Methylibium petroleiphilum PM1: one gene and its partner. Each later gene encodes a partner of the first gene's protein in a complex. Links are inferred from orthologs where the notes say so. Each region holds a gene or a part of one and is shown on either strand. Other genes may lie near its edges. The genes, in order: MPE_RS11835 and trxA.

The links.
Region 2: the proteins of MPE_RS11835 (region 1) and trxA are in contact, whole or in part, in an NMR structure (PDB 2IPA), measured with the Bacillus subtilis proteins. The link is inferred for Methylibium petroleiphilum PM1 from one-to-one orthologs.

What each region holds. Positions count from the first base shown.
Region 1 is NC_008825.1:2,507,562-2,522,558, forward strand. What follows is about bases 6,188-9,090. They hold MPE_RS11835 (arsenate reductase ArsC), read right to left. Parts: upstream 7,937-9,090; coding sequence 7,439-7,936; downstream 6,188-7,438. Other genes in these bases: arsN2 (arsenic resistance N-acetyltransferase ArsN2), read right to left, coding at 6,188-6,341; arsB (ACR3 family arsenite efflux transporter), read right to left, coding at 6,338-7,429; MPE_RS11840 (ArsI/CadI family heavy metal resistance metalloenzyme), read right to left, coding at 7,949-8,413; MPE_RS11845 (ArsR/SmtB family transcription factor), read right to left, coding at 8,425-8,754. Outside these bases: MPE_RS11795 (hypothetical protein), read left to right, coding at 1-260; MPE_RS11800 (RES family NAD+ phosphorylase), read left to right, coding at 257-784; MPE_RS11805 (PFL_4669 family integrating conjugative element protein), read left to right, coding at 968-1,756; MPE_RS11810 (DUF3158 family protein), read left to right, coding at 1,753-2,301; MPE_RS11815 (single-stranded DNA-binding protein), read left to right, coding at 2,298-2,681; MPE_RS11820 (DNA topoisomerase III), read left to right, coding at 2,976-4,991; more of arsN2, read right to left, coding at 5,511-6,187; MPE_RS11850 (hypothetical protein), read left to right, coding at 9,104-9,340; MPE_RS11855 (hypothetical protein), read left to right, coding at 9,367-9,759; MPE_RS11860 (DUF5983 family protein), read left to right, coding at 10,010-10,726; MPE_RS11870 (MerR family transcriptional regulator), read right to left, coding at 11,150-11,602; MPE_RS11875 (cytochrome c/FTR1 family iron permease), read left to right, coding at 11,695-13,656; MPE_RS11880 (DUF3703 domain-containing protein), read left to right, coding at 13,732-14,934; MPE_RS11885 (cation efflux transmembrane domain-containing protein), read left to right, coding at 14,931-14,997. UniProt on the Bacillus subtilis protein: Catalyzes the reduction of arsenate [As(V)] to arsenite [As(III)]. In vitro, can dephosphorylate para-nitrophenyl phosphate (pNPP).
Region 2 is NC_008825.1:1,373,400-1,388,167, forward strand. What follows is about bases 7,221-9,894. They hold trxA (thioredoxin TrxA), read right to left. Parts: upstream 8,886-9,894; coding sequence 8,556-8,885; downstream 7,221-8,555. Other genes in these bases: rho (transcription termination factor Rho), read right to left, coding at 7,221-8,318; MPE_RS06455 (PD-(D/E)XK nuclease family protein), read left to right, coding at 9,056-9,894. Also shown: phosphate ABC transporter ATP-binding protein PstB, read left to right, coding at 1-658; phosphate signaling complex protein PhoU, read left to right, coding at 675-1,382; phosphate regulon transcriptional regulator PhoB, read left to right, coding at 1,402-2,103; phosphate regulon sensor histidine kinase PhoR, read left to right, coding at 2,133-3,515; MPE_RS06430 (MATE family efflux transporter), read right to left, coding at 3,458-4,837; MPE_RS06435 (hypothetical protein), read right to left, coding at 4,834-6,501; MPE_RS06440 (type B 50S ribosomal protein L31), read right to left, coding at 6,671-6,931; more of rho, read right to left, coding at 7,056-7,220; more of MPE_RS06455, read left to right, coding at 9,895-11,659; MPE_RS06460 (UvrD-helicase domain-containing protein), read left to right, coding at 11,656-14,768. UniProt on the Bacillus subtilis protein: Participates in various redox reactions through the reversible oxidation of its active center dithiol to a disulfide and catalyzes dithiol-disulfide exchange reactions.

The DNA of each region.
Region 1 (14,997 bases):
CCACGCTGGCTGGGGTGCACCGCAACACCCTGCGCACCCACCCCGAATCCCCGCGGCTCCAGGCCGCGCTGCGTGACCTGATGCGGGTGCTGTCGGCCGCCACGGCGGTGCAGCCGGATACCGCGCGTGCGTTCTTCATGGTCAAGAACGAACCCATTCCGGCGTTCCACCACAAGACCCTGCTGCAGTTGGTGCAGGAAGGACGCACCGACGATGCGATCGACTACCTGGAGTCGATCAGTGCAGGGTTCACCGGATGATCCTCCTCGACCTGCCGCCCGGCACCACGCTGTTTCGTGCGCACACGCCGCAGTGGGCCAGCCGGCCCACCAGCGGCGCCGGTGCGGCGGCCAAGGGCGGTCGCTTCAACCGGGAGGGCGTCGAGGCGCTGTATCTGTCGCTGGAGGAAGTGACCGCGTTACGCGAGTACCAGCAGACCTCGCCCTTCCTGCCGCCCTGCACGATGTGCTCGTACACCGCGAACTTGCGCGGACTGGTCGATCTGCGGCAGCTCCACCGCGGCGAGCCCTGGGACGAGCTGTGGCACGACTGGCGCGAGGACTGGCGCCATCTGAAATTCGAACTTCACATCGAGCCGCCCACCTGGGTGCTGGGCGACATGGTGCTGGCCCAGGGCCATACCGGAATCCTGTTCCCCAGCCAGGCGAACGATGGCGGCACCAATATCGTGGTGTTCGTGGATCGGCTCAGGGATGGCAATTCGGTCGAGGTCAATGATCCCGACGGGCGACTGCCCCGCGACCAATCCAGTTGGACGCGCTGACTCCACAGCGCGGATTCGCACTCCACCCTTCGGCCCGCCGCCGAGCTATCCCCAGGGGATAGCCGGCACACACAGCCTTCCGCGCAGAACAAACCGGGCGCGCATGGGCTGCGGTTTGTTGACTGACAGCCTTCCGGCCGATGCCGATGCTGGCGACTCGCCAATTCACCGCGAGTCGCTCCCATGGCCAACGAACGCACAGAACCCCTGCAACTGAATCTCGGATCGCTGCGCAGCGCGATGTCGCTGACACTGCACACACACCACGCTTCGCGCATCTGGCACGGCCGCGCGCCGACCGAAGGACGCGCCGGCATCATCGGACTCAACGGCTTCATCAGTGCGATGAACAAGATGAAGCGCGGCGCCGAGCAGGACGACCCGTACTCGGATTGGTGGATGTTGCGGATCGAGGACAAGCTCGCCGACACCAAGACCCGTCTGCAGACCCTGCGCGAACAGGTGGACCAGGCGTTGGCCGACGTGCCAGCGGCGCTGTCGCTGGGCGAGAACATGAACGTGCAGCCGGTGAAGCTGCCGCTGTTCGTGAACGCCCAGCTCGGCTTCATGGCGGTGTACCTGCTGGCCGACTACGACGACTTGGCGCGCAAACTCATCCTGGCGCACCACACGGCGCTGATCGACCGCAGCACCTTGGAGCGCTGGCTCAATGATGGTGCGCACGCGCTGCGCAGCCTGTTCTCGCTGGCCCAGCAGTACCGCTACTCGGGCACGACGCGCGACGACTTCGCGGCAAAGAACGCGGCGGCGCGAGCGGCGCTGGAGAAGTTCGGCGAGTTGCCGCAGGACGTGCTGGAAGGCACGCGCCGCTCGCGCTTCGCGCCACCGATCGCGCGGCGGACGACCAAGCCCGGCGCGCCGCCTGCAGCGCCCGCCATCGAGCCCGATGCGCCGGCTCACACGGATGGCGCAGCCGATGGTGCGGCGGGCGATGAGGGTGCGGGCGCATGACAGCATCGATCCCCATCAGCCACTCCACGCGCTTCGTGGCGCTGGAACAGGCGGACTTCCAGCGGCTGGAACACGCAGGCTACCTAAAAGGCCTTTTACAGCCTTTTAAGGGTAAGGGGAGTCTGGAGACCTGGGCCAGCCAGTGCGCAGCGCTGCGCGACGACGTGATTGGCCTGGCGCAGCGGCGCGTGCTGCCCCAGGCGCGCGCCTACCCCTTCAGCCTGCTCCACGTGCAACTGGCCCAGCAGGCCACTGGCGCAGGGACGACCTTCCTGCGCTGGCGCAACCTCGACCGTTCCTCCATGGGCGTGGCGTTGTGGGAGGCCCTGCTGGCCAACCCCGCGACGCCGGCCTCGCTGATCGACGAGCTGTACGCGATCGAACTGCAGCGCATCGTGCTGAACATGCAGATCAGCCTGACCCACAGCATCGCTCGCCAAGCCCTGGAATGCGCCAACAAGGCCGCGCAGGCCGAAGCGGCTTACCTGCGGCGCGTCCACGGGCATACCGCGTCCGTTCCACCCACCACCAAGGAGTCACCATGAGCACGCACTTCGTCGGCGAGGGCAACATCGGTTCTGCGCCGGACTACCGCGAATTTCCGAACGGCAACGACGAGCCACGCCGGCTGCTTCGCCTGAACGTCTACTTCGACAACCCGATCCCGAAGAAGGACGGCGAGTACGAAGATCGCGGCGGCTTCTGGGCGCCCGTGGAGCTGTGGCACCGCGACGCCGAGCACTGGAAGACGCTGTACCAGAAAGGCATGCGGGTGCTGGTCGAGGGCCGCACCGTTCGCGACGAATGGGAGGACGCCGACGAGAACGAGCGCGTCACGTTCAAGGTCGAGGCCCGGCGCGTGGGCATCCTGCCGTACCGCATCGAGTCGGTGGCGCTCAGCGCCAAGCCCGCCGGCGGGCAGTAATTCGCCCATCGCCGTTCCCCCGAGGGCGGCTGTAGCAACCGTCATACGCCCGCGATGCACCAGCGAGCTATCCCCAGGGGATAGCTCCAAGGTCGTCCTCGGAGTTCCAGCCGCCCTCCCGAAACGACGCTCTTGCTGTGCCAGCTCCTGCGGTCTATGCGCACCGCTGCAGCAACGGACCGCCTGCCGATCACAAAGCGGTGTCTGCATCAATCGGCTTCCTTGCTGCCGGCATCTCCTGGCCCCGCCAAGCTGACGCCCATCCGATGAACCGCACATTTCCGAGGAGGCTTCATGCGCGTGTTCCTGTGCGAGAAGCCGTCCCAGGGCAAGGACATCGCCCGTGTGCTGGGTGCCGGTCAACGCGGCAACGGCTGCTACAGCGGCGCGGGTGTCGTCGTGACCTGGTGCATCGGTCATTTGGTGGAGGCGGTTCCGCCCGAAGGCTACGGCGAGCAATACAAGCGCTGGGCCATCGAACAACTGCCTATTCTTCCTGAGCGTTGGCGTGTCGAGCCCAAGGCGGCGACCGCAGCGCAATTCAAGGTCGTGCAGCAGCTCGTCGCCAAGGCGGGCGAGCTGGTGATCGCGACTGACGCCGACCGCGAGGGCGAGATGATCGCCCGCGAGATCATCGACCTATGCGGCTACCGCGGGCCGATTCAGCGCCTGTGGCTGTCGGCGCTCAACGATGCGTCGATCCGCAAAGCGCTGGGTGCGCTCAAGCCGTCCGACGAGACGCTGCCGCTGTATTTCTCCGCACTCGCCCGATCGCGCGCCGACTGGCTGATTGGGATGAACCTGAGCCGCTTGTTCACACTGCTGGGGCGCCAGGCCGGCTATACCGGCGTGCTGTCGGTGGGGCGCGTGCAGACGCCGACGCTGAAGTTGGTCGTGGACCGCGATCGCGAGATCGCGCGATTCGTCTGCGTACCGTTCTGGGCCATCGAGGTTGCGCTTTCGCATGCAGGCCAGTCCTTCGTCGCAAGCTGGACGCCGCCGCAAGGCAGCGCCGACGACGCCGACCGCTGCTTGCAGCAGCCGGTGGCGCAGCAGGCAGCGGAATTCCTGCGCGCGGCCGGCACCGCCCAGGTGCTGTCGGTGGAGACCGAGCGCGTGCGCGAAGGGCCGCCGCTGCCGTTCGACCTGGGCACGCTGCAGGAGGTGTGCTCCAAGCAGTTGGGCCTCGACGTGCAGGAGACGCTGGACATTGCCCAGGCGCTGTACGAGACGCACAAGGCGACAACGTATCCGCGCTCGGATTCGGGCTACCTGCCCGAGAGCATGCTGGCCGAGGTGCCGACGGTACTCAACAGCCTGGTCAAGACCGACCCCAGCTTGCGGCCGCTGATCGAGCGCCTGGATCGCCAACAGCGTTCGCGTGCATGGAACGACGGCAAGGTGTCGGCTCACCACGGCATCATCCCGACGCTGGAGCCCGCCAACCTGTCGGCCATGAACGAGAAGGAACTGGCCGTCTACCGGCTGATCCGCGCTCATTACCTCGCGCAGTTCCTCCCACACCATGAGTTCGACCGGACGGTGGCGCAGTTCTCGTGCGGCAGTCAGTCGCTGGCGGCCGTGGGCAAGCAGATCGCCGTCATCGGCTGGCGTGAGGTGCTGGCGACGCCGGGGCCGGACGATGCCGATGGCGAGGATGCGCAGCGCAGCCAGGTGCTGCCCGCCCTGCATGCGGGCCTGTCCTGCCCGGTCGGAAAGGTGGATCTCAAGGCGCTGAAGACGCTGCCGCCCAAACCCTACACGCAGGGCGAGCTGATCAAGGCCATGAAGACCGTCGCCAAGCTCGTGACCGACCCGCGCCTGAAGCAGAAGCTGCGAGATACCACCGGCATCGGCACCGAGGCGACACGCGCCAACATCATCAACGGTCTGATCGGTCGCGGCTACCTGGTCAAGAAAGGCCGCGCCGTCCGCGCTTCCGACGCGGCATTCACGCTCATCGACGCGGTGCCCTCAGCCATCGCCGACCCCGGCACCACGGCGGTGTGGGAGCAGGCGCTCGACATGATCGAGGCCGGCCAGATGACGCTGGACACCTTCATCGAGAAGCAGTCCGTGTGGGTCGGCCAGCTCGTGCAGCAGTACCGCGGCGCAACGCTCTCGCTCAAGCTGCCGCCGGCGCCGGCCTGCCCGCAGTGCGCCGCACCGATGCAGCAGCGCACGGGCAAGAGCGGCGCGTTCTGGTCCTGCTCGCGCTACCCGGACTGCAAGGGCACGTTGCCGATCGAGTCCCCGACGGGCCGGCGCAGCGCACCGCGCAAGCGGCGCGCTGCCTCCAAGGCGTCCTGATCCTCGCTTCCCCCTGCCGCGCCGGCCACTTCACTGGCGGCGAGGCAAACGTCCCGCACCGCGCGGGACTCCAAAGCGCGCGTCTCCTTCTGCAACGGTGTGCGCGCCCCGTCTGCCCGCCATCGGGCGACGGGGCGAGAAGGTCATTGCTCCACGAATCGCTCCCGCCGCCATTCCCTTGATCGGTGTGCGTTGCCTCGGTCACGAGGGGCTTCCTGACGCCTTGCCGCCGCGCGAGCCGTGAGGAGGCCCCTTGGGCCGAGGGTATTCCGTGCCGGTGCCCGCCGGCGAAACATCGGGCTCCCTTTGTGTGTGGATGCACGCCAGAGGTTTCCGGCCCCAGCCACGAAACGGGCCGGGTGCGATTGCTGACGCAGCGAACGGCTTTGACGACGGCCTGCGCTGACGCAGCCCACAGGTGGTTTTCCTTCCTCTCCAGCCGAAGGCCCGCGTGGCCTTCGGCGATTAGTCATTTCACTGATGCACCTCTGTGTCCCGGGATGTCCTTGCGAGGGCACATCACAGTGACATTCGACGTCCAAGCAGCACGGCGCTCGAAGGACAAAGGCTTGCGGCCTGCCGTGTGGCAAGGATGGCCGCCGGTGCGGCGCTGCGCTCGATTGGCTTGAAGCCCGCGCGCTCGAAGAACGGCGCCGCCGTCGTGGTCAGTAGCCAGGCGTCGCGCCCGCCCTCGTCGAAGGCACGGCGCAGCAGCAGTGCGAACATTCCGCCGCCGATGCCGCGATGGCGTGCGTGTGGCAGCACCACCAGGGAGCGCACGAGCACGTCTCGGCCCAGGCGCTCGAAGCCGCCGTAGCCCACGCGCTCGCCGGACACCGTGGCATAGGCGAAGAAGCTGCGCCCTGGTTCGGCCAGGTCGTCCGTGGGAAGCACGGCCTCTTGCAAAGCCAGGGCGAGGTCCGGGTCGCTGCCGGCGATCGGCGTATCCACCAGCAGCGGCGTGCCATCCTCCTTGCGGTTCTCGCCCGCCGGTCGTTGCGGCAGCAGGTCGATCACCGTGTCCGAGGGGCGGCACAGGCGCACGCCCGAGCGCGACACCACGATGGGCCGATTGATGAGGATCGGGTACGCCAGCATCTGATCGATCAACTGGTCGTCGCTCCAATGCGCGGCATCCAGGCCCAGTTCCTTGTAGGGCGTGCCCTTGATGCGCAACACATCCCGCACGCCCATGCCCATCCGCGCGATCAGCGCCTTCAAGGTCTCGCGGTCGGGCGGCGTTTTCAGGTACTCGATGACCGTGGGCTCGATGCCGCTGGCGCGGATCAGCGCCAGCGTGTTGCGCGACGTGCCGCAGTCCGGGTTGTGGTAGATCGTGACGGTACTCATGCCGGATGCCTCGCTGCGTTGCGCGGGGCCTGTTCGTACCAGGCGCGGGAACGGTTGACCACGCGCACCACCAGCAGCATCACCGGCACTTCGATCAGCACGCCGACCACGGTGGCGAGGGCCGCGCCGGAATGGAAGCCGAACAGGCTGATGGCCGCTGCCACTGCCAGCTCGAAAAAGTTGCTGGCACCGATCAACGCCGAGGGACACGCGATGTTGTGCTTCTCGCCGACCCTGCGGTTGAGCCAGTAGGCGAGGCCGGAATTGAAGAACACCTGGATCAGAATGGGCACGGCGAGCATGGCGATCACCAGCGGCTGTCGCAGGATGGCCTGGCCCTGGAAGGCGAATAGCAACACCAGCGTCAGCAGCAGCGCTGCGATTGAGAGCGGGCCGAGGCGCTCCAGCGCGCGGTCGAACGCGGCCTGTCCACGACGCAGCAGCGAGCGGCGCCACACCTGCGCGAGGACGACGGGGATGATGATGTAGAGCACCACTGAGGTCAGCAGCGTGTCCCACGGCACGGTGATCGCCGACAGGCCCAGCAGCAGCCCGACGATGGGCGCGAAGGCGAACACCATGATGGTGTCGTTCAGCGCCACCTGCGACAGAGTGAATACCGGGTCGCCGCCGGTCAGTCGGCTCCACACGAACACCATCGCTGTGCACGGCGCGGCGGCCAGCAGGATCAGGCCGGCGACGTAGCTGTCGAGCTGGTCGGCCGGCAGCCAGTCGGCGAAGACGTGGCGGATGAACAGCCAGGCCAGCAGTGCCATCGAGAACGGCTTGACCGCCCAGTTGACGAACAGCGTCACGCCGATGCCACGCCAGTGCTGGCGAACCTGGCCGAGCGCGCCGAAATCCACCTTGAGCAGCATCGGGATCACCATGACCCATATGAGCAGGCCGACCGGCAGGTTGACCTGGGCCACTTCCATGCGGCCGACGGCCTGGAACGCGCCAGGCGCGAGCTGGCCCAGGGCGATGCCGGCGACGATGCACAGCAGCACCCACACCGTCAGGTAGCGCTCGAAGATGCTCATCGAGAACGATGGCGTGGCGGCGACGGCTTCTGTCTGTACGGTCATCGTGCTACCTCACTGCTTGCCGATGACGCGCAGCTCATGCTGCAGCGACATGGCATCGAGCCGTTGGAGCGGCAGCGACAGGAACAGCTCGATGCGACGCTTGAGCGTCAACGCGGCGTCCATGAACGCCTTGCGCTGCTGTTCCTCGCTGCCTTCGACGGCGGCCGGATCGGGCACGCCCCAATGGGCCGACACCGGCTTGCCCGGCCATACGGGACACACCTCGCCAGCGGCGTTGTCGCAGACGGTGAAGATGAAATCGAACACCGGCGCACCGGGCGCCACGAATTCGTCCCAGCTCTTGCTGCGGTAGCCGGTCGTTGGCAGGCGCAGGCGCTCCAGCGTGGCGAGCGCCAGCGGATGCACCTCGCCCTTGGGATGGCTGCCCGCGGAGTAGGCGCGGAAGCGCCCTTGGCCCAGCGAATTCAGGATGCCCTCGGCGAGGATCGACCGGGCCGAATTGCCCGTGCAGATGAACAGCGCGTTGTAGGTGGTTTCAGTCGTCATCGATGCCTCGCGTCAGCAGCAAGAAGCAGCCCGTTTCGCGGCGGCGCGACTGTCACTCGGCGCGCAGCAAGCTGGAGCTGTGCTCGGCGCGGGCTGCGGCGCTTCGTTGAACACGGGGATGTTGCCCAGCGTGTGGAAATGCTCCCAGGCCACGCCCTGCGGGTCGGTGACCCAGTGCTTCTCACTGCGTGCATAGCAGCAGGTCGTGGTGCCTTCGTCGAGCAGCGCCATGTCGGCAGCCTGCGCGCGGGCCTTCAAGGCGGTGAGTTCGTCGGCGTCATCGGTCTGGATGCCCAGGTGGTCGATGCCCGGCTTGCTGCCGCGCGTGGAGATGGCGAAGTTGACCGGCGGGTCTTCGAGCATCCACTTCGCGTAGTCGGCCTCGATGCGAGCCGGCTGCGCGGCGAACAGTTGGGAATAGAAGCCGATGCTGCGATTCAGGTCATCGACGTGCAGGTGGACGTGGAAGCGTTTCATGGAGGTTCCTTTCAGCAGGAGGCGCAGGCACGGGTGGATTCATTGGCCTCGCACACGCCACCTTGGCAGCAGTGCTCGGTCAGGTAGCCGAGCAGCCCGTTCATGTGGGCGAAGTCGGCGCGGTAGATCAGGTTGCGGCCCTGTTGCTCGATGGTGACGAGGCCGGCATGGGCCAGCTCCTTCAGATGGAAGGACAGGGTGTTGCGGGCCACGTCGAGCTGGTCGGCCAGGACGCTGGGCGTGAGCCCTTCGGGGCCGGCGACGACCAGGGCGCGGAACACGCGCAGCCGCTGGGTGTGGGCCAGGGCGCTCAGGGCGGAAACGGCTTGGGTCTCGTTCATAGTTCAATAATACAACATCGATTGAATAATTGTGCAAGCACATCGCAATAGAGGACCGGGCGCGCCCGACCCCAATCGGGGACGCCACTGCGCCCGATTGCTGCGTGACGCGGCTATCTGATAGTCCGAAGCTCACCCTCATGCGTTGCTGACCGTCGTCAGCGGCATGCCCTGGCAGTCTCGGTCTTCAAGACTGCAACGCGGTTCGCCGCGTTGACCGATCCAGTCCGCTTCGCATCGCCCACCGCGGACGCTCGCCGGCCTGGCGACGATGCACTTTTCTCAACCACCCGAGGGGAACCCCATCCCCTGTGGGATGCGTGCTCCCCGACCCACCAAGGAGCACGGCATGTCTGAACCTTCCGCATCTTCCTCTGCAACCGCAGTGCGCAGTGGTGCGCTGGCGCTGGCCTGGACCGGCAAGCGTTTGCCGCTACAGGTGCTGCGCAGCGCGGCCGGCCAGTACATCGGCACGCAAGACGACGAAGGCCCGGTATCGCGGGAGTCCGTCGAGTATTTCCCCACCCACCTCGCAGCACAGCGCGCCCTGGATACCCATGCCTGGACGCAGCGCGCTCAGCCCTGATTCCCCACCCTTCAAGGAGTCCTCTCATGAATCTGTCTTTGCCCGAAGACGTGCTCGATCAGATGGCGCTGGAACAGGCGCACTTCGACGCTGCACCGCAGGCCTTCTTCGAGGCCTGGAAGCGCGGCGCGCAGATCGCCGGCCACGAGTGGTTCGGCGACGGCACACGCGAAGGTCTGCAGCGTGCCACCACCAAGTGGGATCTGCGGCCCAACATGCTGATGCTCAACGACGCCCTGGGCGTGCTGAGCAGCGGTCAACGCATGTTCCTGTCCGCGATGGTGAGCTTCTACAACGCCCGCGAGGGTGGCGCGATGCTCAAGCGTTGCGGCTTCGAGGGGCTGTCCGACTTCGGCGGCCTCGATCTGGAACGGCGCCAGGTCATCGCTGACCTCACGCTGCACTACAACGGCTGGTGAGCCGCGCCTGGCAACCCACCGTCCTTTCATCCCACCCCACGAGGGACATGCGTCCCCGTTCGGGGCCATGTCCCTCCTTCTTTTCGCAGGAGCGGCCATGTCCCGAATCAGCATCTTCCACTGACCCGCACCGCCCGCCACCAGGGCGGCCCGATGCCGCGGCCGGCTGACCGGCTGCCACTTCATCCACCTACTGGGGTTCAATCCCCGGCAGGGGATTGCCTCGGCCATCCTCTGCTGGAGGAATCCCATGTCCCATTCCAACAATCCCTTCGTCCGCGGCTACGATGGCCTGTCCGTGCAGCGGCTGCTGGCGATTTCCTACGACGACGACTGCCCGCTGAGCTATCTGCCGCTGCACGTCTCGCAGTCGCACCTGCCGGACAGCCAGGTCGAGCGCCATGCCTGCGTCTTCTGCGACGACTTCGCGCTGATCACCGAGGGCCAGATCGTGCCGCCCGAGCTGGACGCGCAGTGCCCCAGCCACGGCATCGCCCGAAACCTCGTCTACGCCGTCATGGCCGAAGAAGCCGGCCAGCCGCTGCACGTCGGCGATACCTACTCCGAGGAAGCCGCGCGCGAGGTGGTACGCCGCCTGCGCTTCGAGACCGGCTTCTTCAGCCGTGCCTGGGAAATCAGTTCGGCGCACATCACCGAGGAGGCCGGTCGCTTCCTCGCCGAACTGGCGGACATCGCCACGCCGAGCGGCTTTCTGTTCGTCGCCTTCCGCATTCCCTACAGCCCGGCGGTCGGCGTGAAGCTGATCGCCACCTCCTGGACGGATGCGAACCTGCAGCATGTCGAGGGCATCACGGCCGAAGAGCTGCGGCAGGAGCACCGGGCCAAGGGCGTGCCGGAATCCTTCGTGGAAGTGTTGCACCTGGCTGCGCTCGCTGACGTTCGCATGTTGGTGTTCGATGCCGACGCGCCCGTGCTGGACGGGCTGACGCTCTACGACGACGAGTAACCCGCAACCCATTCGAGCCCCCACGTCGGGGCTCTTCTTTTTCATCGAACGCGGTGGCGCCCGCCGTTTTCGGAGGACAGTTGCCCGAGATGTCCGACGTCCATGGCGCTTCCCTGATACCCAGGCCAATCCATGACCCATCAGCAATGCAGGGCGGCGATCAGCGGACAGGAAACATTGCCTTGATGCGCATGGCACTCACCAACCAGCGTGGATAAGGCTGCCTCGATCCGGCTCAGGTCGGACAGCTTGGCGCGACACTGGGCTTTCACATCGACCCGAAGCCTTTCGAGGGCAAGGTCATCGCCACCACCGACGAGGCCATCGTCGTCAAGACGGGACGAGCCGAGTTCGCGGTGCTCGATCGCACGCTCGTGACCGAAGTGCCCGACGAAGGCGCCAAGGTGCAGGTCGAACCCTATTTCAGATGCCGCTTCGGCGTAGCGCACCAAGGTCATGGGTGGCATCCGATCCTGCGCACGCCTCGCCCGTGTGCCGCAGCGCTCCGAGGATGGTGCACGTCCCGCGCTCGCCGCCGGCGCATTGGGCGATCACCCGATCCAGTTCGCCAGCCATGCGGGTCAACGCCTGAATCCGCTGATGGATGTCGGCCAGGTGCGCGCGGGCCAGTACGTCGACATCGCCACACGAGAGGCTCGGATCGTCATTCAGCCGCAGCAGGCTGCGGATCTCCTCCAAGCTGAACCCCAGTTCGCGACCGCGGCTGATGAACCGCAGCCGCTCGACATCGGCCGGCGTGAACGCGCGGTAGCCGCTTCCGGTCCGTGTCGGTCGTGGCATCAGCCCGACACGCTCGTAATAGCGGATGGTTTCTAGGTGGCAACCGCTGGCGGCGGCGGCTTCACTGATTTTCATTCGCATTCCACTTGACCCTGTAGTGGCTACGGACTTTACGCTGTGTATGTCCTCGCTGCCACCCCGGCGGCGACCCTGCTGCGTTCACGTCCATGCCCCTACTGTTTGCCTGGCATCGTTTGAACCTTTTTATCCTTCTGGTCGGCTGGGCCGCATTACTGCCGGCTCATGCCGATTTGCCCCAGGCCAACCCGCGCCAGACCTGGCAGATGCTCGACTACATCGCGGTGGACTACGCCGGCGCGGTCCAGGGCGGCCGCGTCGTGGCCCCGGGCGAGTACGCCGAGATGCAGGAGTTCGCCGGCGCGGTGCGCACGCAACTGGCGGCATTGCCCGCCACGCCCAAGCAACCCGCGCTACTGGCCCAGGCCGAGCGGCTGGTTGCCGCCGTTGCCGCCAAAGCCGAACCCGCGCAGGTCGCCACGCTCGCACGCGGACTGGCCGATGACCTGCTGGCCAGCTACCCCATCGGCGCGGTGCCCGCTTCGCCGCCGGAACCGGCGCGAGCCGCGGCGCTCTATGCCCAGCAGTGTGCCGCCTGCCACGGTCCGACGGGTCACGGCGATGGCCCCGCCGCAGCCGGGCTGGATCCGCCGCCGATCGCCTTTGCCGACGCTGGCCGCGCCGACCAGCGCACGCCGCTGGCCCTGTACGAAGTGATATCGCAGGGTGTGCCGGGCACCAGCATGGCGAGCTTCGCCGGCCTGCCCGAGAACGATCGCTGGGCGCTGGCGTTCTACGTGGGCAGCCTGGCCTATTCGCCGCAGGCCCGTGCGGACGGCGAGGCCTTGTGGCGCCAGAACGGGGAGCTGCGTGGACGCATCCCCTCGCTGGAAGCGCTGACCCGTACCCGCGAAGCCGACCTCGCCGCGGCGCTGCCTGCCGCGCAGGCCCACGCCATCGTCGCCTACCTCCGATCCCGTCCGCAGGCGGTGACCGAACCGGTGGCGGGGGCCGGTCCGTTCGCGTTGGCCCGCCAGCGGCTGGCCGAGAGCGAGCGTGCCTATATCGCGGGTGACGCGACGCAGGCCACGACACTGGCGCTGTCGGCCTATCTGGACGGGGTGGAGCCGGTCGAGCCGACGCTGGCCGCACGCGATGTCGAGCTGCTGCGCGAAATCGAAACCACCCTGGCCCGCTACCGCACCCAGTTGGGCCGCCGCACGGCGCCGGCGGACCTTGCCACGCAGAAGGCGCAGATCAACGCGCTGTTCGATCGCGCCGAAGCGGTGCTGGCCGACACGCACCTGGACACCACCACGGCGTTCCTCGGCAGCTTCACGATCCTAGTTCGGGAAGGGCTGGAGGCGCTGCTGATTGTCATCGGCATGATCGCGTTCCTGCGCAAGGCCGAACGCCGCGAAGTGCTGCCCTACGTCCATGCCGGCTGGGTCGGCGCCTTGCTGGCCGGTGCGGCGACCTGGGCGGTGGCCACCTATCTGGTCGACATCAGCGGCGCCAATCGCGAGGTGACCGAAGGCGTGTCGGCGCTGTTCGCCGCCGCCGTACTGCTCAGCGTGGGCATCTGGATGCATCAGAAGAGCCTGGCCGGCCGCTGGCAGCAATACCTGCACGCGAAGCTGTCGGCCGCATTGACGCGGCGTTCGGCGATGTTCCTGTTCGTGCTGGCCTTCGTCGCGGTGTACCGCGAGGTGTTCGAGACGATCCTGTTCTACATCGCGATGTGGAGCGAGCAAGCCTCCGGCGCCATCGTCGCGGGCCTGCTGGTCGGCAGTGTGGTCCTCGCCGCGGTGGCGTACTGGATGCTGCGCGTGAGCAGGCGCCTGCCGATCGGCCAATTCTTCTCGATCAGCTCGATCCTGATCGCCGTACTGGCGGTGGTCCTGGTCGGCAAGGGCGTGGCCGCGCTGCAGGAAGCAGGTTGGGTGCCGCAGGCGCTGATCGCGGGACCGCGGGTCGAGTGGCTTGGCGTCTATCCGTCCTGGCAGTCGCTGCTCGCGCAGCTGGCGGTGGCGACGGCGGCCGTGGTCGGCTTTCTGTTCAACGCTCGTGCCGTGCCGGCGTCCGCACGCACGCGACCGTCGAATTCGTGAAGGGCCTGCCATGAGTGGATGCCAATGCGGTCACACCGCCCTAACGCTGATCCCGATGCCAACGAAGGAGAGCTCATGCACCTCGCCACGCTGATCCGCTATGGCAGCTATCCGTTCGTCATGGTGTTGGCCGCTCTGGTAGCTGGCGCCGTCGCGATAGCAATGTTGCCACCATGGCCGACGCTGCCGCTGATGGCGGCCACCGGCATTGCCGCCGTGGCTTGGCTCGAACGCGTGCAACCGTATGAAGCCGCATGGCGGCGCGATCATGGTGATCTGCGCGCCGACGTATTTCACGGCGTCGCCAACTTTGCCCTGCTCGCGGGCACCGCGCTGGCGTTGCATGCACTGCGCGATCGCGTGCCCGTTACGTCGGTCTGGCCGACGAACTGGAATGGCTGGCTGCAGCTGCTGCTGGCCGGGGCCATCATCGATGCCGGGTTGTACGCCATGCACCGGCTCAGCCATTGCTATGCGTGGACTTGGCGCCTGCACGCCATCCATCACAGCGCCGAACGCCTGTATTGGCTCAATGGCGAACGGCGCCATCCGCTGAGCGCGCTGCTGATGGCTGGTCCCGGCCTGGTGGTGAGCGTAGGGCTTGGCGCACCCGCGTACGTGCTCAGCGCGTGGCTGGGGTTGCTCAGCGTGCAGCTGGCCTTCCAGCACGCCAATCTCGATTACCGCGTGGGTCCGCTGCGGCGCTGGCTGGGCGTGGCCGAAGTGCATCGCTGGCACCACAAGCGCGAATACGAGGACGCGCAGGTGAACTTCGGCGAGTTCTTCATGGTGTGGGACCGGCTGTTCGGCACGTTCCTCGACCGCCCCGACACCCTGCGCGCCGGCGATGTGGGGCTGCGCGAGGAGGTCATGCCCACGGACTATCTGGGGCAGTTGGCGTGGCCATTCCTGGCGCACGCATCCGATGGTGAGCGCGCCGCTGCGGTGGCGACCGTCTTTGCCGCGTCCCTGTCCGATGGTTACGCCGCGCTGGACGCCGGCGATCTGCAGGCGGCATATGCGACCTTCGAGCGCGCACACGTATTGGGTCAGACCCGCACCATGCGCCACGTGTGCACACACATTGCCTTCTGGCGCTGGGCGCGCCGCGCGGGTGACTGGCGCGAAGCGCTCGGCCAGCTACTCCGCATTCCGGCCGCGCTGTTGTTTACCTGGGTGTGGATGCCGCGCGGCAACACCGGCGGTGCCCGCGTCGGCGCGTTGCGCTCGCTACCGATTCCCGATGACCTACGCCCCTACCTGGAACCTTCCCGATGAGCGATTGCGGCTGCCACCACGAAGCTAAAAATGCACAGGAGCGAAAGATCCTGCGGATCGCCT
Region 2 (14,768 bases), 1.1 Mb from region 1 along the record:
GGCCTTCATCGGGCCGTCGGGCTGCGGCAAGTCGACGCTGCTGCGCACCTTCAACCGCATGTTCGAGCTCTATCCGGAGCAGCGCGCCGAAGGCCAGATCCTGCTCGACGGCGACAACATCCTGACCTCGAAGGACGATGTCTCGCTGATCCGCGCCAAGATCGGCATGGTGTTCCAGAAGCCCACGCCGTTCCCGATGTCGATCTACGACAACATCGCCTTCGGCGTGAAGCTGTTCGAGACCCTGCCGCGCGTGGAGATGGACGAGCGCGTCGAGTGGGCCTTGAAGAAGGCGGCGCTGTGGAACGAGGTCAAGGACAAGCTCGGCCAGAGCGGCTCCGGCCTGTCGGGCGGCCAGCAGCAGCGCCTGTGCATCGCGCGCGGCATCGCGATCAAGCCCGAGGTGCTGCTGCTCGACGAGCCCTGTTCGGCACTGGACCCGATCTCCACCGGCAAGATCGAGGAACTGATCCACGAACTGAAGTCGGATTACACCGTGGTGATCGTCACGCACAACATGCAGCAGGCTGCACGCTGTTCGGACTACACCGCCTACATGTACCTGGGCGACCTGATCGAGTTCGGCCCGACTTCGGAGCTCTTCATGAAGCCGAAGAAGAAGGACACCGAGGACTACATCACCGGCCGCTTCGGCTGAGCCAGGGGGAACGAACATGAGCGACAAGCATCTCTCGACGCAGTTCGACAGCGAACTCAGCGGCATCTCCACGCGCGTGCTCGAGATGGGCGGCCTGGTGGAGTCCCAGGTGGCGCAGGCGATGTACGCCTTGACCAACTTCAGCAGCGAGACGGCGAGCCAGGTGCTGCTGCAGGAGGAGAAGGTCAACCAGATGGAACTGGACATCGACCGCGATCTCTCCAGCATCATCGCGCGGCGCCAGCCGACCGCGCGCGACCTGCGCCTGCTCACCGCCGTGAGCAAGACCATCGGCAACCTCGAGCGTGTCGGCGACGAGGCGGCGCGCGTGGCACGCACCGTGCAACGGCTGGTCAACACGGGCGTGTCGAGCCGCCTGCGGCTGCCGGTCTCCGACGTGTCCTTCGAGGCCACGCTGGCGATCGCGCTGCTGCGCAAGTCGCTCGACGCCTTCGCGCGCCTCGACGTGGAGAAGGCGATCGAGGTGATCAAGCAGGACGACCAGATCGACCAGGAGTTCGAAGGCCTGATGCGTAAGCTGATCACCTTCATGATGGAAGATCCGCGCACCATCTCGTCGAGCATCGACCTGGTGTTCGTGGCGAAGGCGATCGAGCGCGTGGGCGACCATGCCAAGAACCTCGCCGAGCAGATCATCTACATCGTCAAGGGCATGGACGTGCGCCACAACCCCGTCGAAACCGTGGAGTCGATGGTCAAGTGACTCTCAAAAGGAGCGAACGATGAGCCGAGTGCTGGTGGTGGAAGACGAGTCGGCGATCGCCGAACTGATTTCGATCAACCTGCGGCATGCCGGCTACGAAGTGACGATCGCGGCTACCGCCGACCAGGCGCAGCTCGCGATCGACAGCGTGCTGCCCGATCTGGTGATCCTGGACTGGATGCTGCCGGGCCAGTCGGGTCTGGCGCTCGCGAAGCGCTGGCGCGGCGAGAGCCGCACCAAGGAGCTGCCGGTCATCATGCTGACCGCGCGCGCGGAGGAGGGCGACAAGGTCGCCGGCCTCGACGCGGGCGCCGACGACTACCTGACCAAGCCGTTCTCCACCCACGAGCTGATGGCGCGCATCCGTGCCGTGCTGCGCCGCAAGGCGCCGGAAGCGCTCGACAGCGCTGTCGAACTCGGCGTGCTGAGGCTCGACCCGTCGACGCGCCGTGTGGCACGCGGCGAGCAGGAGGTCAAGATCGGCCCCACCGAGTTCCGTCTGTTGCATTTCCTCATGACGCACCCCGAGCGGGTGCACAGCCGTGCCCAGTTGCTCGACCGCGTGTGGGGCGACCATGTCTTCATCGAGGAGCGCACGGTCGACGTGCATGTGAAGCGCCTGCGTGAAGCGCTGGCGCCGGTGGCCTGCTCGACGATGATCGAGACGGTGCGAGGCGCCGGTTACCGCCTGACGCAGCAGATGGCGGCCGCCGCGGCCTGATCGGCCGGCCACCCGCGGGGTGAGTCCACTTGACCTGGCTGTTTCCGCGCCTCTTCTCCTGCCTTGTCGCGCTGCTGCTGGGCGGGACGGTCGGCTATGTGACCGGCGCAGCGGTGCGCGCGCCGATCCTGGGTGCCTTGCTGGGTGGCGCGCTGGCGATCGGCTTGATCGCCGCCGTGGACACCCTGCGCGGCGCGCGGCTGATCGCCTGGTTGCGCGGCTCGCAGGATACCGACGCGCCGCGTGACGCCGGCTTCTGGGGCGAGATCGCCTACCGCGTCGAGCGCGGCATCCGGGCGCGTGAGCGCAGCACGGTGCAGGAGAAGGCGCGGCTCGCACAGTTTCTCGACGCGATCGAGGCCTCGCCGAACGGCGTGTTGATGCTCGACGTCAACGGGCAGATCGACTGGTGCAATTCGGTGGCGGCCTCGCACTTCGGTCTCGACCCGCGGCGCGACCGGCTGCAGCGCATCACCAACCTCGTGCGCGCGCCGGCCTTCGTGGCCTACCTGCAGGCCGGCGTCTACCGGGAGGCGGTGGTCTTCCCCAGCCCGAACGGGCTGGGCACGCTGTCGGTCCTGGTGCGCGACTATGGTGAAGGCATGAAGCTGGTGCTGTCGCAGGACATCACCGAGCGCGAGCGGGCCGACGCCATGCGCCGTGATTTCGTGGCCAACGTGTCGCACGAGATCCGCACGCCGCTGACGGTGCTTTCGGGATTCATCGAGACCATGAGCACGCTGCCGCTGACCGAGGTGGAGTCGCGTCGCGTGCTCGTGTTGATGAGCCAGCAGGCTCAGCGCATGCAGACGCTGGTGAGCGACCTGCTGACGCTCGCGCAGCTCGAGGGCAGCCCGCGTCCGGCCGCCGACCGCTGGATCGCGGTGTCGCGGCTGCTGCAGCTGGTCGAGGCCGACGCCCGCACGCTGTCGCAGGGCCGGCACACGCTGACGCTGGCTGGCGACGACAGTGCACAGATCGCCGGAGCCGAAACGGAGCTGCTGAGCGCGCTCACCAACCTGGCGAACAACGCCGTGCGCTACACACCCGAAGGCGGACGCATCGACATCAGCTGGCGCCGGCTGGCCGACGGCAGCGGCGAGTTCGCCGTCAGGGATACCGGCCTGGGCATCGAGCGCGAGCACCTTCCGCGCTTGACCGAGCGCTTCTACCGGGTCGATGGCAGCCGCTCGCGCGACACCGGCGGCACCGGCCTGGGACTGTCGATCGTGAAGCACGTCGCGCAGCGCCACGGCGGCGAACTCGACGTCCAGAGCGAGCCCGGCAAGGGCTCGACCTTCCGTCTCGTCTTTCCGGCCGCGCGCCTGCGCTGCGTGGCGGCGCCGACGACACCTCAGCCGGCCAGCGACCCGGGGGTCCCCGTGGGCGGCCTCACGGCCGACACGCGCTGAAGCAGGGCCAGCAGCAGCGCGCTGACGCAGCCGAGCGCCACCACGTTGGCCAGCCAGAACGCGGCCGGGCCCGCCAGCGCGTTCGGCCAGACCGGTGGCGGGCTGAAGGCGAGCCAGGCCCCACCGGCCAGGCCGATGCCCCACAGCCCGATCGCATAGCTCAACGCCGGCAGCAGCGCGATGCGGTAGGCGCGCAGCGCGAAGGAGGCAATGCATTGAGTGGCGTCGGCGAGCTGGCTCGCGGCGACGAACAACAGCAGCTGGGTGGCCACGGCCTGCACGGCCGGGTCCGGGCTGTAGGCGCGCGCGAGCGGGCCGCGCAGCCCGGCCAGCAGTGCACCGAGCATCGCCACCAGCGCCAGCGCGAGCCACAGGCCCTGCCGCCAGATGCGCCGCGCCTGCGTGCGGTCGCCGGCGCCGAGGGCTTGCGCAGTCTGGGCGCCGGTGGCGATGCCGATCGACAAGGGCAGCATGTACAGCACCGCCGCCACGTTGGCGGCGATCTGGTGTCCCGCCAGCGGCGTGGTGCCCAGTCGGGCGATGAACACCGCCATCAGCGCGAAGCCGGTCACTTCGAAGAACAGGGCCGCCCCGCTGGGCAGGCCGAGCCGCAGCAGTTCGCGCTGCGCGTCCCAGCGCGGCCGTGACCAGCGGGCGAACAGCTGCAGTTCGCGATAGGCCGGATGACGCATCAGCATCAGCGCGGCCACGCCGGCCAGCGTGCACTGCACGATCAGCGTGGCGATCGCGCATCCGGCCACACCGAGCGCCGGCACGCCGGCGCCTCCGAAGATCAGCCAGGCGTTGAGCGGCAGCTTGAGGCCCAGCGCCATCAGCTGGAGCAAGGTGACCAGCAGCGGCCGCGACAGGCCCTGGTTGAGGCCGCTGTAGACACGGAACAGCAGGCCCGCCGGCAGCGACCAGGCCAGCCAGCCGAGGTAGGACTGCACGCGCTCGAGCACCGCCGCATCCGTCCGGGCCCAGCTCAGCGCCAGGCCGGGGAAGAGCAGCACGGTCATGCCCGGCAGTGCGATCGCCAGCGCCAGCCACACGCCCTGCTGGAAACTGCGGCGGACGCCTTCGTGGTCGCCCGCACCGTGATGGTGGCCCACCACCGGGATCAGCGCCTGGAGCACGCCGGTCAGCGCGATGTAGACGCAGATGTAGACCGCTGCCCCGATCGACAGCGCGGCCAGATCGGTGCTGTCGTGACGACCGGTCATCACCGTGTCTGCCACGGTGTAGCCGATCACCGCCACCTGGCCGACCAGGATCGATGTGGCGTGGCGCGCGATGCGTCCGGTGGTCCCCGCGCCGCTCACCGGCCGGCGCTCGCGAGATCGCGTCGGTAGACGACGGTCTGCTCGGCGCGATCGGTCGGTCGGCGCTCGCGCGCCAGCAGCTTCCAGCCGGGCCGCGCCAGCGTCTCGGTCACGGCGTTCGCGCGCGCCGTGGTCAGCAGGAACTCGCAGCCGGTCTGCGGCGGGACCGGGTGCGTCTCGACACGCCAGCCACCGTGGTACTCCAGCGCGGCCAGCTGGGCCCGTGGCAGGCCGACCGTGGCGATGCAGGCGTCGCTCGGCACATGCTGGGCGATGCGCTCGACCAGCGGGCGGTCGCTGCGCGCGTAGTCCAGAACCGGCAGCAACAGTGTCATCGCCAGCAGCCAGCACAGGCTCAGGCCGCCGGCCGGCAGCACCAGGCTCTTCCAGAGCACGGGGCGATGGCGACCGGTGCGCCAGCGCACCAGCAGCAGCCACGCCAGGGTGCCGGCCACGGCCGCCAGCAGCGGGAACCACGCGAAGCTGCTCTGGTAGCCCGGCACCAGCCGGGCAACGTTGGAGGCGGTCTTGGCCGGCACCCCGGTCTGCAATGCGGCGTAGACGACCCACACCGCGATGGCGGCGATGCTGAAGAACGCGACCGAGAACCAGTCGATCGCGGCCGACACGCTGCGCTGCAGGGTCGGCAAGGCGAACGCGGCCAGCGCGGCCAGCGGCGGGAGGGCCAGCATCAGCGCCCGGTCGGAGCCGCCCATGCCGATGCAGGCGAGCAGCGCGACGGCTGCCGCGGTGGCGGGCACCGCGATGTGCCGATGCATCAGGTGGCCCCGCCAGCGCCACAGCGTCCAGCCGGCCATCGCCCAGGCCGGCCAGGCGAACCAGGCCAGCAACTGCACCACCTGGCTGACGTCGGGCGTGCCGAGCCGCCAGCTCCAGGCGCCGATCGCCAGCGCGATGGTGGACGCCAGCGCGGCAGCCCCCACGATCCAGAGCGAGAACAGCCGGGCCAGCGGAAAGCTCGACCGCAGGCAGACGACAGCGCCGGCCAGCGCGTAGCCCAGTCCGATGGCCGGCGCGCCGCTGGCGGCCAGTACCGGCAGCGCCAGCAGCACGGCCCCGCGCGACGCCCAGCGGCGCGAGACACTCGCCGCCATGGCATAGAAGAACAGCGCTGCCGCGAACAACTGCATCAGCTCCGGCGTGGTTTCGTGCCCCAGCTGCAGCAGGCCGAGCGTGGCCATCAGGGCCAGCAGGGCGCCGTCGGCGATGGCCCGTGCGTAGTCGACCGGGCTGGCCTCGCCGCCGAAGGCGAACGGCAGCGGCTGGGCGTTGTCGGTCCTTGCCAGGTGGTAGGTGCCGTACCAGGTGAAGACCAGCACGCCGACCAGCAGCAGCGCGAATGGCAGGCGGGCCGCGAGCGCCGGATCGAGCAGACCGCCGAACAAGTGGATGCCCAATGCACCGAGCCAATACGGCAGCAGGGCGCCGTCTGCCGGCAGCCCGGCAATCGAGGGCGACAACAGGTCGGCCCCACCCTGCGCCAGGCTGAACATGTAGCCGAAGGCGGTGATGTCGGCATTGCGCCAGGGATCTCGGCCGAACAGGCCGGGCAGCACATAGGCGGCACAGAACAGCAGCAGCGCGCTGCGTGGCAGGCGCTCGACGGCACGCTGCGAGACGAGGGCGGGAGTGGGGGTGCTCAAGACAGGAGGGGCGGTGGCGGCGACGCGGCATCTTGCAGCAAAAGCCGCGACCGCGAACGTAAAGCAGGCGCACCGAACGTGGCGGTGCCCCGGCAAGTCCCGGCCCCGGGGCCCGAGTCGGCAACAAAAAAGGCAGCCGAGGCTGCCTTTGCACGTGTGCGAACCGCCGTCACTTCTTGGCGCCGAGGTGCGCGAACTTGTTGCGGAACTTCTCGACGCGACCGCCCAGGGAGTCGACGCTCTTCTGGGTGCCGGTGTAGAACGGATGCGATTCGCTGGTGGTCTCGAGCTTGAACAGCGGCAGTTCGCGGCCGTCGTCCATCTTGACGGTTTCGCGGGTCTGGGCGCACGAACGCGTCACGAACTTGAAACCGTTGGAGAGGTCCACGAAGCACACGTCGCGGTAGCTGGGGTGAATGCCGTCTTTCATCTCGAATCCTCGCAGGGTCTGGGTGCGGGAGCCACGCTGAGTCGCCACTGCGGCCATACAACGCACTTTCCGCCATGGCGAAAGCCTGAAATTATGCCATGCATCAACGACTTAGGCCAGGGGCTCAGCCGCCGCGGCGCATCATGTCGAAGAAGTCGAGGTTGGTCTTCGTGGCCTTCATCTTGTCGAGGATGAACTCCATCGCCTCGATCTCGTCCATCGAATAGAGCAGCTTGCGCAAGATCCAGGTCTTCTGCAGGATCTCTGGCTTGAGCAGCAGCTCCTCGCGGCGGGTGCCCGACTTGTTCAGCAGGATCGACGGGTAGACGCGCTTCTCGGCCATGCGGCGATCCAGGTGGATCTCGCAGTTGCCGGTGCCCTTGAACTCCTCGTAGATCACCTCGTCCATGCGGCTGCCGGTGTCGACCAGCGCGGTGCCGATGATGGTCAGCGAACCGCCTTCCTCGATGTTGCGCGCGGCGCCGAAGAAGCGCTTGGGGCGCTGCAGCGCATTGGCATCGACGCCACCCGTCAGCACCTTGCCGGAGGAGGGAAGCACGTTGTTGTAAGCGCGCGCCAGGCGGGTGATCGAGTCGAGCAGGATCACCACGTCCTTCTTCAGCTCCACCAGCCGCTTGGCGCGCTCGATCACCATCTCGGCCACCTGCACGTGGCGTGCGGCGGGCTCGTCGAAGGTGGAACTGATGACCTCGCCGCGGATCGTGCGCTGCATCTCGGTCACTTCCTCGGGCCGCTCGTCGACCAGCAGCACGATCAGGTGCACTTCTGGGTAGTTGGCGGTGATGGCGTGCGCGAGGTTCTGCATCATCACCGTCTTGCCACTCTTCGGGGCCGACACCAGCAGCGCCCGCTGGCCCTTGCCCAGCGGGGCGATCAGATCGACGATGCGGCTGGTGATGTTCTCCTCGGCCTTGATGTCACGTTCGAGCTTGAACTGCTCCTTGGGGAACAAGGGCGTCAGGTTCTCGAACATGATCTTCTGCTTGTTCTCCTCCGGCGTGATGCCGTTGACGATGTCCACCTTCACCAGGGCGAAGTAGCGCTCGCCGTCCTTGGGGACGCGCACCTCGCCTTCGATCATGTCGCCGGTGTGCAGGTTGAAGCGGCGGATCTGGCTGGGGCTGAGGTAGATGTCGTCGGTGCTCGCGAGGTAGCTCGCCTCGGGGGAGCGCAGGAAGCCGAAGCCATCGGGCAGCACTTCCAGCACGCCGTCGCCGAACACCTGCTCGCCCTGCTTGGCGCGCTTCTTCATGATCGCGAACATCAGCTCCTGCTTGCGCATGCGGGCGCTGTTCTCGATCTCCAAGGTTTCGGCGACCTTGATCAGTTCGGATATGTGCTGGGCTTTGAGTTCGGATAGATGCATGAAGCGCACCTCGGGGGCAAGCGTGACCACCCGGAAACGGGCGCCACCGGAGTCGGGCGATCGCAGGCTCTGGATAGGGCCCGGACCGCTCGCGGTCGGTGCCGATCGACATGCGATCGACGGTAGGACAGGTGTTCTGGGAGGGGGTGCCGGCTCCACGCGCTGGATGCAGCGTGGCGGCAATCTCGCTGGTGCTCGGGGCAGGCGGGTGGCCTCGCCCCGGCACGTTTGCAGCGATTATAGGTGGCCGTCGAGGAATGCGGTCAACTGCGACTTGTTCAGGGCGCCGACCTTGGTGGCGGCCAGTTGCCCGCCCTTGAACAGCATCAGCGTCGGAATGCCGCGGATACCGAACTTCGCCGGCACGTCGCGGTTCTCGTCGACGTTCATCTTCGCGATCTGCAGCTTGCTGCCGTAATCCTTGGCGACTTCGTCGAGGATCGGGGCAATCATCTTGCACGGGCCGCACCACTCGGCCCAGTAATCGACCAGCACGGGAGTACCGGACTTGAGCACGTCGTCGTCGAACGACGCATCGGAGACGTGTTTGATCAGTTCGCTGGCCATCATGGGTCCTTCAACTGCCGCCTGTCGTGCGCAGTTCGCACGAGCTTCCAGGGCACAATGATTTTGACACAAGGCCCCCTGGCGCGCCGCGCGGCGCCGGCCCTGCACGCTATGGGGACGATAGAAGGATCCCGCCCCTGAATCCGACACCGGACCCTGCCGCCAAGGACATGCCACCCGAGGCCGACCTGGCGGTCGCCGCATGCTGGACGCGCCTAGTGCGCGAGATCGCGGCGTTTTCGCGCCGCGAGGCCCTTGCATCGCGGGATGTCGTCGTGCTGCTGCCCTTTGCTCAGCATCTTTCGTTGGCGCGGGCCGCCTGGCTGGCGCTCGACCACGCGCCCTGGATACCGCGTTTCGAGACGACGCAGACCTTGCAGCGTTCGCTCGGTCCACCGCTGCCGGCCGCACCAGGCGAACTGGCTTTCGATCCGGTGGCCGATCCGCTGCAGGCCGCACAACTGCTGCGCGAGCAGGTTCCGGATTGGCCGCATCGCGACCCGCGCGGCTTCGCGCTCGCCGTCGCGCGCCTGAACGAGACGGCGCAGGTGCTGGCGCGCGCCAGGCTGGCGCTGCCGCCGGCCCAGCGCGCGGCTTGGCTCGAGAAGGCCCGTTCGCTGCTGTCCGGCCCCACCGGGCCGGGCCAGCAGGAGCGCGCGCTGGCGCGGCTCGCGCTCGAGTGGTCGAACACGGCGGCCACGATGGGCGCCGATGCGCTCTACGCCCTGAGGCCGGCGGCCTGGGTCGCACTGCGGGTCGGCGCCTCCGATCCGCTGGTCGAGTCCTTGTTGGCCGCATCGTCGGAACCGGTGCTGTGGCTCGATGCCGATCTGCGTGCCCCCGGCCTTCGCAGTGTTCCCGGTGCAGTGCAGGTGAGCGAGTGCGACGATTTCGAGGACGAGGCGCAGCGGGCGGCGGCGCAGGTGCTGGCTCATCTGGCGCAGGGCGAGCAGCCGGTGGCCCTGGTGGCCCTTGACCGCGTGCTGGTGCGTCGCGTGCGAGCGCTGCTCGAGCGGCAGCAGGTTCCGGTGAGCGATGAGACGGGCTGGAAGCTGTCGACCACCCGTGCAGGCGCCACGGTGATGGGCCTGCTGCGCGCGGTGCATCCCCGCGCAGCGACCGACGACCTGCTCGACTGGCTGGCCTCGGCGCCAGCCCCGGTGGATGGCCGTGCGGCGCTCGATGCCGCGTGGCGACGCGACGGCATCACCGCGTTGCGGCAGGTCGACGAGGCCCGCCTCGAGCCTGCTGCGCTCGCCCTTTGGCAGCAGTGGCTCGCGATCGGCGAGCCCTTGAGCGCAACCCGCCGCCTGGCGCTGGGCGAATGGCTGTCCCGCCTGCGCGAGGCGCTGCTGCGCGCCGGGCTGTGGGAGTCGCTGCTGGGCGACGCGGCCGGTCGGCAAGTCATCGATGCGCTGCGGTGCCGCGCCGAGCCACCGGCCGGCAGCGCCTGGGGGCAGCAGGCGGCGCGCGTGCGCTTCGATGCCGACGGCTTGCGCGACTGGGTCGACGGCGTGCTGGAGGCGGTTTCATTCGAGCCGCCGTCGCCCGACCTCGGCGGTGCGGCGCCGGTGATCCTCACGCCGCTGGCGCGCGCGATGCTGCGTCCGTTCGCAGCGGTCGTGTGTCCGGGTGCGGATGCGGCGCATCTCGGCGCGCTGCCGAAGCCGCAGGCCTTGCTGGGCGACGCACTGGCGGCCGCGCTCGGCCTGCCGTCGAGCGCGCAGCGTCGCGAGCACGAGCGACGGGCCTTCGCGCAGTTGCTGCGGGTGCCGCAGCTCACGCTGCTGCACCGCCGGCGCGACGGGGCCGAGCCGCTGCAGGCCAGCCCGCTGTTGCTGCAACTGCAGTTCGACGCACGCGAAGCCGTCAGGTCGGGCGGTGAGCCGCGGACGCCCGTCGCCGTCGTGCCGCGCCCGCTCGCGCACCCCTTGCCGGTCGCGCCGGCGCTGTTGCCCGACTCGCTCAACGCCACGGCCTACGAAGCGCTGCGCGCCTGTCCCTATCGCTTCTTCGCGCAGCGCCTGCTGGGCCTGGCCGAAGCCGAGGAACTCGACGACGCCGTCGACAAGCGCGACTACGGCACGTGGCTGCATGCGGTGCTGCAGGACTTCCACCGCCAGCGGCAGCCCGGTGCGCCGCAGGACGATGCCGCCTTGCTGCTGCGCATTGCCCGCGCGCGGCAGGCGCTGCTGGCGCGAGACGATGCCGATTTCCTGCCGTTCGCCGTGTGGTTCGAGGACCTGCTGCCGCGCTACCTCGCCTGGTGGCATGCCGAAGAGGCGCTGGGCGCGAACGTGATCGATACCGAACTCGAACTGCTAGCACAGCCGCCAGCGCTGGCGGCCGCCGGCCTGCGCCTGCGCGGCACGCTGGACCGCATCGATGCCGTGCCGGGCAAGGGGGGCCACGGTGCGCACCGCATCCTCGACTACAAGACCTCCAGCGAGACCACCCTGCGCGAGCGCCTGCGGCAGCCGCTCGAGGACACCCAGCTGCCGTTCTACGCCGCGCTGCTGGACGCGTCGCGCGGCGTCCCGCCAGGCGACGTGCAGGCCGCCTACCTGTCGCTCGACGGGCGCGAGGGCGTGAAGCTGCTGGCGCATCCCGACGTGGCCGCCAGCGCCGCGACGCTGCTCGAAGGCATCGCGGCCGACTTCACGCGCCTGCAGGCCGGCGCGCCGATGCCGGCGCTGGGCGAGGGCAGCGCCTGCGAGCACTGCAGCGCACGCGGCCTGTGCCGGCGCGACCACTGGCGCGAGGACCGGGCATGACGTCGGCGGCGTTCGCCTACCGCATCGATGGCGCGCTGGTGGCGCCGGCGGCGTTCTACCGCGTGGCCTGCGACCCGCGCCGCAGCGTCGTCGTCGAAGCCTGTGCCGGCGCCGGCAAGACGTGGATGCTGGTGTCGCGCATCCTGCGTGCGCTGCTCGATGGCGCGGCGCCGCAGGAGATCCTGGCCATCACCTTCACCCGCAAGGCTGCGGGCGAGATGCGCGAGCGCCTGCAGGGCTGGCTGCACGAGTTCGCGCTGTGCGACGACGCGCAGCGCGAGCAGGCGCTGGTCGATCGCGGCTGCACGCGGCAGGAGGCCGGCGTGCTCGTGCCCCGGCTGGCCGCGCTGTACTCAGAGTTGCTGTCCGGCGGACGGCTGGTCGAGATACGCACCTTCCATGGCTGGTTCAGCCAGTTGTTGCGCGCCGCGCCGCTGGCGCTGCTGGAGCCGCTGGGCCTGCAGTCCGAGGTCGACCTGCTCGAGGACCGCAGCGACCTGCAGCCGCACTACTGGCGGCGTTTCCTGTCGGCCGTATCGGCCGATGCCGCCCTGCGCGAGGACTTCGCGGCACTCGTGCACGATCGCGGGCGCCACGTGGCGCAGCAGTGGCTCGAGGCTGCGCTCGACCAGCGCGTCGAGATCGAACGGACCGATGCCGCCGGCGTGCTGGAAACCAGCGTGCCAGCGGCCGCAGCGCTGTGGCCGCAGTTCGACGGACTGGCCCATCCCGCCGACTGGCTGGCGCAGCCGGACATCCGGAGCGCGCTGTCGACTCTGGCGGTGGCGCTGGGGGCGGCCGGGGGCAAGAAGTCGCGAGATGCGGGCAGCGCACTCGAGCAGGCGCTGGCCGGCATCGAAGCCGATCCGTCGGCGGCCTTCGACGCCGCCTGGCAGGCCTTGTTCACCAAGACCGGCGAACTGCGCAAGCAGATCGACGCACCGGGCCTGAACGAGGCGGCCGACGTGCTGCGGCGCATTGCCGAGGCCATGGACCAGCAGGCGGCGCACCGTGCGCATGCGCGCATGGTCCGGCTGTCTCGCGTATTGCTCGCCAGCTACCGCCAGCTCAAGCGCGACCGCGGCCTCGCCGACATGGCCGACCTCGAGGCCTGCGCCGAGCACCTGCTGGCCGATGCCGAACTGTCGGGCTGGGTTCAGGAGCGGCTGGATGCGCGCGTGCGTCACCTGCTGATCGACGAGTTCCAGGACACCAGCCCGCTGCAGTGGCGCACGCTCGACGCCTGGCTCAGCGGCTACGCCGGGGCCGGCGGCGGCAGCAGCGGACAGCGGCCCCTGTCGGTCTTCATCGTCGGCGATCCGAAGCAGAGCATCTACCGCTTCCGTCGGGCCGACCCGCGCGTCTTTGCGCAGGCGCGCGACTTCGTCGTCACCGCGCTGGACGGTGCCCACCTGGCCTGCGACCACACGCGCCGCAACGCGCCCCGGGTGCTGGCCGTACTGAATGCGGTGTTCGCGCACGCGCAGGCTGGTGGCCGGTTCGACGACTTCCGCCCGCACACCACCGACGTGAGCGAGCCGCCCGGTGCGGTGTGGTTGCTGCCGGCGGTGCCCCGGCCGGAGAAGGGCGGCCCGGTGGTTGCCGCCGGCGGTTGGCGCGACAGCCTCACCACACCGCGCACCGAGCCTGAAGAGGTGCTGCGGCGGATCGAGGCGGAGCAGGTTGCGGTCGGCATCACCGCCCTGCTGGCCGAAGGGGGGCTGGCCCCGGGCGACATCCAGGTGCTGTGTCGCAAGCGGGCCCCGTTGGCACTGGTGGCCCAGGCGCTGCGTGAACGTGGCGTTCCCCACGCCACGCCCGAGCAGCGCGAGCTGATGGCGGCGCCCGAAGTGCGCGACCTGGTCGCGCTGCTCGATGCGCTGGCGTCACCGTCGCACGACCTGTCGTTCGCGCAGGCCCTGAAGAGTCCGGTGTTCGGCGCGAGCGATGACGACCTGGTGGCGCTCGCACGGGCGGCGCGGGCTGAGCGGCTTGCCTGGAGCGAGGTGCTGCTGCGTGGCGCAGGCGCGGGCAGGGCGGCCCTCGATCGGGCCCGCGCGCTGTGGCCCGGCTGGCTGGCGGCCGCCGCGGCACTGCCGCCGCACGATCTGCTCGATCGCATCGTCGACGAGGGCGAGGTGCGCGAGCGCTATGCCGCTGTGGTACCGCCTGCGGGGCGCTTGCTGGCGCTTGCGGCCATCGATGCGCTGCTGGCGCAGTCGCTGCTGCTCGACGGTGCGCGCCATGCCACGCCCTACAACTTCGTGCGTGCGCTCCGGCGCCGGCGCGTGCTGCTGCCGCCGCAGAGCGCGGCCGACGCGGTGCAGTTGCTGACCATCCATGGCGCCAAGGGCCTGGAGGCGCGCGCGGTGTTCGTGATCGACACCATGCCGGAGGCGCCGAAGGCGGAGACCGCGACCCTGCTGATCGACTGGCCGGCCGATGCGGCGCACCCCCATTGCTGCGCCTTCGTCGCCAGTGAGTCGCGTTGCCCGCCGTCGCTGCGCGCCCTGATGGCGGCCGAGCAGGAAGGGCGGGCGCGCGAGGAGCTCAATGCGCTCTACGTGGCGATGACCCGGGCCCGAGAGCGGCTCGTCTTCAGCGCGACAACCCCGCACCGCGCGGCGCCAGGGCCGAGCGCGTGGCAGCGACTCGCTGAAGCGGGGGCGGATGCCGTCCCACCGTCAGCCGATGCCGGTGGCACGGCAGGGTCCGCCGGGTCGGCCGAGAGCCCGGTGGTGCTGCTTGCGCTGCCGCGCGTCCGTCTCGCCGCCGAGCCCTCCGACCCGGTGGCGGCCGACGCCGACACCGAAGCTGCGCAACTCGGCCGTGCGGTGCATCGCGTGCTCGAATGGCTGCCGGCCGACGCCGCGCTCGATGCGGCCGCAGCGGCGGCGGCCATCGAGTTCGCGTTGCCGCCCGACGCCGCGCCTCGCGTGGCCGCGCTGGTGCGGGCGGTGCTGGGCAGTGCGGCCTGTGCACGCTTCTTCGACCCGGAGGCGCTGCACTGGTCGGGCAACGAGGTGGCGATCGCATGGCGCGGCGCCGCGTTGCGCATCGATCGGCTGGTGGCATTGCACACGCCCGCAGGCCCGGAGTGGTGGGTGCT